2 regions of the Labrys sp. Lb11 genome follow, and region 2 is predicted to be linked to the other one. Evidence: riboswitches for the same ligand, from Rfam matches in the RefSeq annotation. Region 2 holds a riboswitch; the other holds the start of a gene.
What was found. A riboswitch is a leader RNA that binds a small molecule or an ion and turns the genes downstream of it on or off. The one in region 2 is predicted to bind thiamine pyrophosphate.

Region 1 (4,208 bases), on a different contig from region 2:
TCGGCCTCCAGCGCCGCCGCCTCCTTGCGCAGCTCCTGGGTGATCTGCATCGAGCAGAATTTCGGGCCGCACATCGAGCAGAAATGCGCCACCTTGTGCACGTCCTTGGGCAGCGTCTCGTCGTGGAAGGCGCGGGCGGTGTCCGGATCGAGCGACAGGTTGAACTGGTCCTCCCAGCGGAAATCGAAGCGCGCGCGCGACAGGGCGTCGTCGCGCAGCTTCGCCGCCGGGTGGCCCTTGGCGAGGTCGGCGGCATGGGCCGCGATCTTGTAGGTGATGACGCCGGTCTTGACGTCGTCGCGGTCGGGCAGGCCGAGATGCTCCTTGGGCGTGACGTAGCAGAGCATCGCCGTGCCGAACCAGCCGATCATCGCCGCGCCGATGCCGGAGGTGATGTGGTCGTAGCCCGGTGCGATGTCGGTGGTCAGCGGACCGAGGGTGTAGAACGGCGCCTCGCCGCAGGCGGCGAGCTGCTTGTCCATGTTGGCCTTGATCTTGTGCATGGGCACATGCCCGGGGCCTTCGATCATCACCTGGCAGCCCTTGTCCCAGGCGATGCGGGTGAGCTCGCCCAGGGTCTCCAGCTCGGCGAACTGGGCGGCGTCGTTGGCATCGGCGATCGAGCCGGGGCGCAGTCCGTCCCCGAGCGAGAACGAGACGTCGTAGCGGCGCATGATGTCGCAGATCTCGTCGAAGCGCTCGTAGAGGAAGCTCTCCTGATGACGCGCCAGGCACCAGCGCGCCATGATCGAGCCGCCGCGCGAGACGATGCCGGTGACGCGCCGCGCGGTCAGCGGCACATGGGCGAGGCGCACGCCGGCATGGATGGTGAAATAGTCGACACCCTGCTCGGCCTGCTCGACCAGCGTGTCCTTGAACACCTCCCAGTCGAGCTTCACCGGATCGCCGCCGACCTTCTCCAGCGCCTGGTAGATCGGCACGGTGCCGATCGGCACCGGCGCGTTGCGGATGATCCAGGAGCGGATGTTGTGGATGTTGCGGCCGGTGGAGAGATCCATCACCGTGTCCGCGCCCCAGCGGATGGCCCAGACCAGCTTCTCCACCTCCTCGGCCACGCCCGAGGACAAGGCGGAATTGCCGATATTGGCGTTGACCTTGACCAGGAAGTTGCGGCCGATCGCCATCGGCTCGAGCTCGGGATGGTTGATGTTGGCGGGAATGATGGCCCGTCCGCGCGCCACCTCGTCGCGCACGAATTCCGGCGTGACGAAGGCGGGGATGGCGGCGCCGAAGCTTTCGCCGTCGCCGAGGCGCGCGCCGGCATCGGCAAGCGCCGCCTCGCGGCCGAGGTTCTCGCGATGGGCGACGTAGACCATTTCCTCGGTGACGATGCCGGCACGGGCGAACTCGTACTGGGTGACGAGGGCGCCCGCGCTGCCGGCGCGCAGGGTACGGCGGGCAGGGCAGGGCTCGACCAGCCGGTCGGCGCCGACATGGCCGTTGTCCTCCGGGCGCACGCCGCGCCCCGCCACCTCCGGAAAGCCGCGGGCGGCGATCCAGGCCTCGCGGACCGGAGGCAGGCCCCGGCCGAGGTCGATGGCGGCGGCCCCGTCGGTGTAGGGGCCGGATGAGTCATAGACCCGGAGGGCCGGCTCCTGCGGGTCCGATAGCACAATCTCGCGGAACGGGATGCGCAGGTCCGGTTGCGACTTCGGCGCCGCGTAGATCTTGCGCGAGCCGGCGACCGGGCCGGTGGTGACCGAGTCCGGGGCGGTGCGGATCTCTTTCTTCGGCGCGCGCATATGCGTGTTCATGGATCTCCTCCTGCAGCCAAGGAGATCCGGGTGTGACGATGTTGGGGATGGGCTTCAGACCCGCAGGGCTGAATGCCCCCATTCCCGTCCCTCCGCCGGCATGACCCGGATCAGGTTCAAGGGTCCGGCTTGCGCCATCTCAGCCCCTCGCGGGGCACCCCTCGGAATGCCGCAAGCATCTGCCGCAGCCGTGGGCTTGTCAACGGCGGAGTTTCCCGCCGTGGTCGGCTCGCGATCCGAATGCCGCGCACGGCGAGCGCGCCCGCAGGCCACGCGGAGCCCGCAGGTCACGGCGCCGGCGAGGCGACCGCATGGGCATTGGTCGGATATATTTCATTTGTAATGCTGTGACGGCAGATCGTAGCCGTCGCGATTTCGGTGGGTCAATTGTGTCGATATCTCAGTCGGTTGATGCGTATTTGGAGGGTGGTAGCGTTATTTTTCTCGAAAATTCATTGTTACATTTGAAATACTTACATAATAACTTGAATTTCACAGTAGTTATGATATTTTTCACCCAGGGCAAAGATCAACGCAACGGAAAGATGACATGACGACATTCACGCTCACCAATGCGCAGGACACGCTCAACGGCGGCAACGGCACCGACATATTCCAGGGAGCGGCCGGGGGCCTCGACACCCTCAACGGCAATGGCGGTACCGACTTCTTCTTCATCGAGGCCGGGCAGACCGGCTCGATCAACGGCGGCAGCGGGTATGATTTCCTGTTCCTGACCGGCTCCGGCGTCAACAACGAGCTCGACGTCAACCTGAAGATCTCGGGTGTCGAGGAACTGGTCGTCGACGCCACGAACCTGTTTGCAAGCGTGGCCCAGCTCAAGGGGATCCAGAAATTCGACATCAACAACTCATCGGATCAATTTCACTTCTTCCTGAGGGGGGCCGGCGGCGCCCTGGACTTCACGAACACGTTCACCGAACCGCAGAAGCTGGTCGTCGAAGCCGAGCAGGCGACGTCCGCCGTCCAGATCATCGGCAGCGTCAAGAGCGACGACATCTCCGGGTCCGACTTCAGCGACCAGCTCTCCGGCGGCAAGGGCAATGACACGCTGCGTGGCGGTGCTGGCAACGACACCATCAATGGCGGCCTCGGATTCGACACGCTCTACGGCGACGACGGGAAGGACCGGTTCCTGTTCAACAGCGCGCTGGGCCCGAGCAACATCGACCATCTCGGCGATTTCCGGCCGGTGGACGACGTGATCCTGCTGGATCATTCGGTTTTCGCCGCTCTCGGACAGACGAGCGGGAGCCTCACCGCCAGCGCCTTCAAGGTCATCGGGAACGGGCAGACGGTCGATGCGAACGACCGCATCATCTACAACCAGAAGACCGGAGCGATCTATTACGACGCGGACGGGTCGGGGGCCGGCGCGGCCGTCAAGTTCGCGATCGCCGACAATTTCTCCGGCGACGTGCCGGTCCTGACCCATCTCGACTTCCTCGTCGTGTAGTCGCAACCGGCAGCCTCCGGCGGATCCGGGCTCCCGCCGCCGGGAGGCGCCGGGCCGACGATCTGCTCAACGGCAGCATCTCCGCCCCGATGCCGGGGCGGAGATGCGGGTCATGCGCCGGTGTCCTCCTCGAATTCCGGGCGCCGTTACGCGCGGAAGCGGCGGATGCGGTCGGCCTTGGCGCGGCCGGCGGCGCTGTCCCGGCGCTCCAGGACGTTGGTGAGAGTGAACAGGCAGAGGCCGTCGACGGGGCTGCGCTCGACGGCGTCGACCATGGCGACGAACTCGGCGGCGCCGATCTCCTCGACGGCATTGTCGAACCCGCCGGGATGGAAGGGCAGGGTGTTGATGGCGACGGGCAGGTCCGGCTTGACGCCGCGCACAGCCTGGCGGATGCCGCCGATCAGGCCGCGAGTCCGCCCCTTCGATTGCGGCGCCGGGCGGGACCGACGGGCGCCGGGGCCCGGTCGCGGCAGGCCGAGGCGGGCGGTCATCCATGCCTGCTTCTTTAAGTTAGCCGGCTTCCTTCACCTCTCCGGCAACCCGCGCAGCACGGCGTCGCAGGCTTCCACCACCATGTCGGCATTGGCCTTGCTGAAGCAGAGCGGCGGGCGGATCTTCAGGGTGTTGCCGTAGGGGCCGGCTGCGCCGATCAGGATGCCGCGGTCGCGCAGGCCGTTGATCACAGCGGCGGCCGTCTCCGGTGCCGGGGTCCGCGCTTCACGGTCGGTGACGAATTCGAGGCCGATGAACAGGCCGGCGCCGCGCACGTCGCCGATGGCGGCGTGGGCGTTGGCGATCTCGCGGAGACCGCGGCGCAGGTGGTCGCCGACGATGCGGGCATTCTCCATCAGCCCCTCATCCGCGATCACGTCGAGCACGGCGAGGCCGGCGGCCGCCGCGACGGGATTGCCGCCGAACGTGTTGAAATATTTGTCCCGGGCGTTGAAGGCGGC
Region 2 (4,208 bases):
CGAGGCGCAGGCCGAGCCCCTCGCGGTCTGGCCGCTCCACCGGCCGGCCGGCGGCGGCGGTCTCGGGCGGGCGGATCAGCAAGGGCGTCGCGGCGAGGACCAGCGCCGTCATCGCGCCGATCTGCAGCACGGAAAGCAGCGCCGCCCGGCCGAAATCGACATCGAAGCGCAGCGCCTCGAAGATCGCCACCTCGAAGGTCGCCGCGCCCGGCCCTCCCCCCAGCGCCAGCGGAATGGCGAAGCTCGTGGCGCAGGCGATGAAGATCAGGAGGCCGAGCGCCGGTGTCTCGCGCCGCAGGATCGGCAGGTCGATCCGGCGGAACACCGCCGCCGCCGGCATGCCGAGCATGGCCGCGAGCCGCCAATGCTCGCCCGGCACCGCCTCGATCGCGGCGAGATAGACCCGCGTGGCGAAGGCCGCGTTGAAGAAGACGTGGGCGAGCAGGATGCCCCCGAGCCCGTAGATGGAGAAGCGCGGCAGTCCGAGCGCCGCCAGGCCGTCATTGACCAGGCCGGCGCGGCCGAAGACGGCGGTGACGGCGAAGACCAGCACGATCGCCGGCAGCGCCGTCGACACGCCGAGCAGGGACAGGAAGACGCCGCGCCCGACAAAACGCCGCCGCGCCAGCGCCAGCGCCAGCAGCGCCCCCGCGGCGAGCGAAAACAGCATAGACAGCCCGGCCTGGAGGACTGTGAACCAGGCGATCGCGGCGAGGTAGCCGAGATTGGCCCGGACGATGCCCGAGCCGGGCGCGACCAGGATCAGCCCGCCGAGCGAAGCGGCGACGAGCACGGCCAGGACGCCGAGGATAGCGAGGCCGGGGCTCACGAGGCGGTCGGCCGATCCAGCAGTACGCATGCAGCGCGCTTCCCCTCTCCCGGACGAGGTAGGGGTGAGGGACCAGCTCGTCGGGGAATAAACGCTCTGGTTGTCGATTTTTCCTGACGGCCCCCGAAGCCTTCGTTCGCCGATAGCGGCTTCCGGCGCAACGCCAGCCGATCCCCTCCCCCTTGCGGGCAGGGGTAAGGGGGTGGAGGGCATCGGCGTAGGATGTGCCCTGTCCTGCACGCCCCCCACCATCTATCCCTCTCCGCAAGGGGGAGAGAAGACGCGGGCATCGCGGTGAGACCGGAACCGTGACATCTTGCCCGGCCGCAAATAAGGGCGACGGGCACGGCGTCCAACCGCTTCACATGTTCGCGGACGAGCCCCTCCCCCCTGCCCGTCTCCCGGACGGGAGAGGAGCTCACGGCGGCATCGGATGATCTCACCACTCCGCCCGCCTCACTTCGCCATCGCCGCCAGCCACTCGTCGATCCAGGCGCGCCGGTCCTCGGCAAGCCTGGCCGGGTCGGAGATCAGCGCCTTGGCGGGGACCGCGATGGTCTTGAAGCTCTCGGGCAGGCCGGCGGCCGGGGTCCTGGCCGGGTACATCCAGTTGGTCTCGGGCAGGAGGGCCTGGGCCTCGTCGGTCAGCAGGAAGGCCAGGAACTTGCGGCCGAGTTCCTGCTGCCTGGAGGAGGCGACGAGGCCGGCGACCTCGAACTGGGTCGCGTGGCCTTCCGGGAACATGGCGGCGCGGTAGTTCAGCTTCTTCTCCGCCCCGATGTGGTAGGCGGGCGAGGTGGAATAGGACAGGACCATGTCGGCCTCGCCTTTCAGGAACAGGCCATAGGCTTCCGACCAGCCCTTGGTGACGGTGACGATGCGCGGCTTCAGCTTCGTCCAGGCCTCGGGAGCCTTGTCGCCGTAGACCTGCCGGATCCAGGTCAGCAGGCCGAGGCCCGGCGTCGAGGTGCGCGGGTCCTCGATCACCAGCGTCGGCCCCTTGGGGTCGTCGATGAGCTGGGTCAGGCTGGCCGGCGGGGTCTTCAGCTTGTCGGAATCGTAGACGAAGGCGAAATAGCCCCAATCGAACGGCACGAAGGTCTTGCTGGTCCAGGGAGCAGGCAAGGAAAGGTTGGCGGTGGCGGAGGCGATGCCGTGCGGCGCGAACAGGCCCGAGGCCTCGGCCTCGCCCATCAGGTTGTCGTCGAGCCCGACGACGACGTCGGCCTTGGTCGAAGCCCCCTCCAGCTTCAGCTTGGCGAACAGCGCGCCGCCATCCTCGGCCGAGGCATAGGCCAGCGTGCAGCCGCAACCGGCCTCGAACGCCTTCTTCAGCGGCTGGCCGGGACCATAGTCGCCGACGAAGCTTTCATAGGTGTAGACGGTGAGGGTCGGCTTGTCCTGGGCTGCGGCGGCGCTGGCCGCCAGGGCGAGGGCGATAGCCGCGACAAGTCTCGTCAGCATGGGCGTGCTCCGTGGCGAGGCGGGGCCATGCCAGCGGATGCACGGGCCGCTGCGGCTGACGAGGCAAGGTCGCGCTGCAAGGCTCATCCCTCCGCCGGTACGACCCGGATCAGGTTCGACGGGTTGGCAAAGGCGCCTCTCAGCCCTGGACGGGCACCCCGTGAGACAAGGCCTTGTTACAACGGCGTGACGCCGTTGGAAAGACTGGAGCTTGGCAAAGCAGTAGCCGCGTGACACAACGGAGCCGTCACCAAAAAGTCATCTCCGGATTTGTTCCGACGGCGGATCGATCGACCTTCGTCATGACCGCGAAACTCATCGCCAAGACCCTTGAGGATCTGGCGTCCTCCGGCCTCGCCGGCCCGGATCTCCTGGCCGAGGCGCTGGCCCGCCATCCCGGCGCCACGCATCGCCAGATCGCCCGCGCAGCCATGGGGGCCATCACCGATCCCTTCCCCGATCCGGCGCTGCCGACCCGCCCGCTCTATGATCTGGCGATCGCCCTGCTGCGCAGCAGCGCGGCCTCCCCGGCCGAGGGCGAGACCAGCGCCGAAGGCGACGCTGCCCCACCCCATCCCGCCGATGCCGGCCCCTCCGAGGAGGCCCAACCCCTGCCCGCCACAGCCGGGACCGAGATCGAGCTGAAGCTGGTCGCGCCCCCCGGGGTCCTCGCCGGGATCGACCGCTCGCCGGCGCTGCAGGCCCTCGCCCGCAATCGCGGCACGGTGCGCCATCTGCGGGCGGTCTACTACGACACGCCGGACTTTTCCTTGCGCGATGCCGGCCTGTCGCTACGCGTTCGCCAGTCCGGCCAGCAGATCGTGCAGACGGTGAAGCAGGCGTCGGAGCGCGGTGGCGCCCAGCTCGGCCGCGGGGAATGGGAAGCCGCGCTGCCCGACGACACGCTCAACCTCGAGCAGATGCGGGCGGTGCTGCCGGCCGAGATCATGGCTCTGCTGACGCGGCGGCCGCTGGCGCCGGTCTTCGCCACCAGGGTCAGCCGGCACCGCCGCCTGCTTGATCTGCCCGGCGGCGTCGTCGAGCTCGCCTTCGACCAGGGGCGGGTTCTGGCGGGCGAGCGGGCCGAGCCGATCGAGGAGATCGAGCTGGAGCTGAAGGCCGGCAATGCGGCCGTGCTCTACGATGTCGCACTGCGTCTGAGCCAGCTCGGCCCGGTTCGGCTGTCGGCGCGCACCAAGGCCGAACGCGGCTACGACCTCGTCGGCGGCCAGCCGCTGACGGCAGCCCGGCCCATCGCCTGCGTCGAAAGCGCCGAGACGGCGACGGACGAGGCCATCGTCGCCATCCTGCGCACGGACCTGCGCAACCTCGTGATCAACCAGGCGGTGGTCGAGGAAGGACGTAACCCGGACGGTGTCCACCAGATGCGGGTGGCGCTGCGGCGCCTGCGTTCGGCCTTGACGCTGCTGCGCTCCCTGGCACCGTCGGCGATGCTGGAGACGCTGCGGGCCGAGGCGAAATGGCTGGCGGACAGCCTGGCGGGCGCACGCAGCTGGGACGTCTTCCTCTCCGAGACGCTGCCGCCGATCGCCGAGCAGTGCCACATTCCCGACGGCTTCGAGGCGCTGCGGCAGCAGGCCGAGGCGCGCCGCGATGCCAGCTATGCCGCGGCACGCGCCGCCATCGCCGATCCGCGAGCCAGCCGATTCGCCATCGCTCTCGGCGCCTGGATCGAGCAGCGCGGCTGGCGGGTCGACGTCCGCAGCGAAGATCTGGCGGTGCTGGCCGCGCCGATGGCGGCCTTCGCCGGCCCGGCCCTGGCGCAGCGGCACCGAAAGGCGCTGCGCCGCGGCCGACGGATCAAGCACATGTCAGCCCCGGCCCGGCACGAGCTGCGCCTGGCGGTGAAGAAGCTGCGCTACCAGATCGATTTCTTCGCGGCGATGTTCCCGAA

Region 1: another riboswitch for thiamine pyrophosphate. It lies ahead of thiC (phosphomethylpyrimidine synthase ThiC); the one in region 2 lies ahead of thiB (thiamine ABC transporter substrate binding subunit).

The regions. Positions count from the first base shown of each region.
Region 1 is NZ_BAAJOT010000002.1:1,005,054-1,009,261, reverse strand. It holds gene thiC (phosphomethylpyrimidine synthase ThiC) at 1-1,775, opposite strand, end outside; TPP riboswitch at 1,846-1,947, opposite strand; gene AC27L4_RS09725 (calcium-binding protein) at 2,326-3,252, shown strand; gene AC27L4_RS09720 (hypothetical protein) at 3,399-3,746, opposite strand; gene AC27L4_RS09715 (aspartate aminotransferase family protein) at 3,780-4,208, opposite strand, start outside.
Region 2 is NZ_BAAJOT010000008.1:14,401-18,608, forward strand. It holds gene AC27L4_RS27105 (ABC transporter permease subunit) at 1-859, opposite strand, end outside; gene thiB (thiamine ABC transporter substrate binding subunit) at 1,286-2,293, opposite strand; TPP riboswitch at 2,363-2,464, opposite strand; gene AC27L4_RS27115 (CYTH and CHAD domain-containing protein) at 2,596-4,208, shown strand, end outside.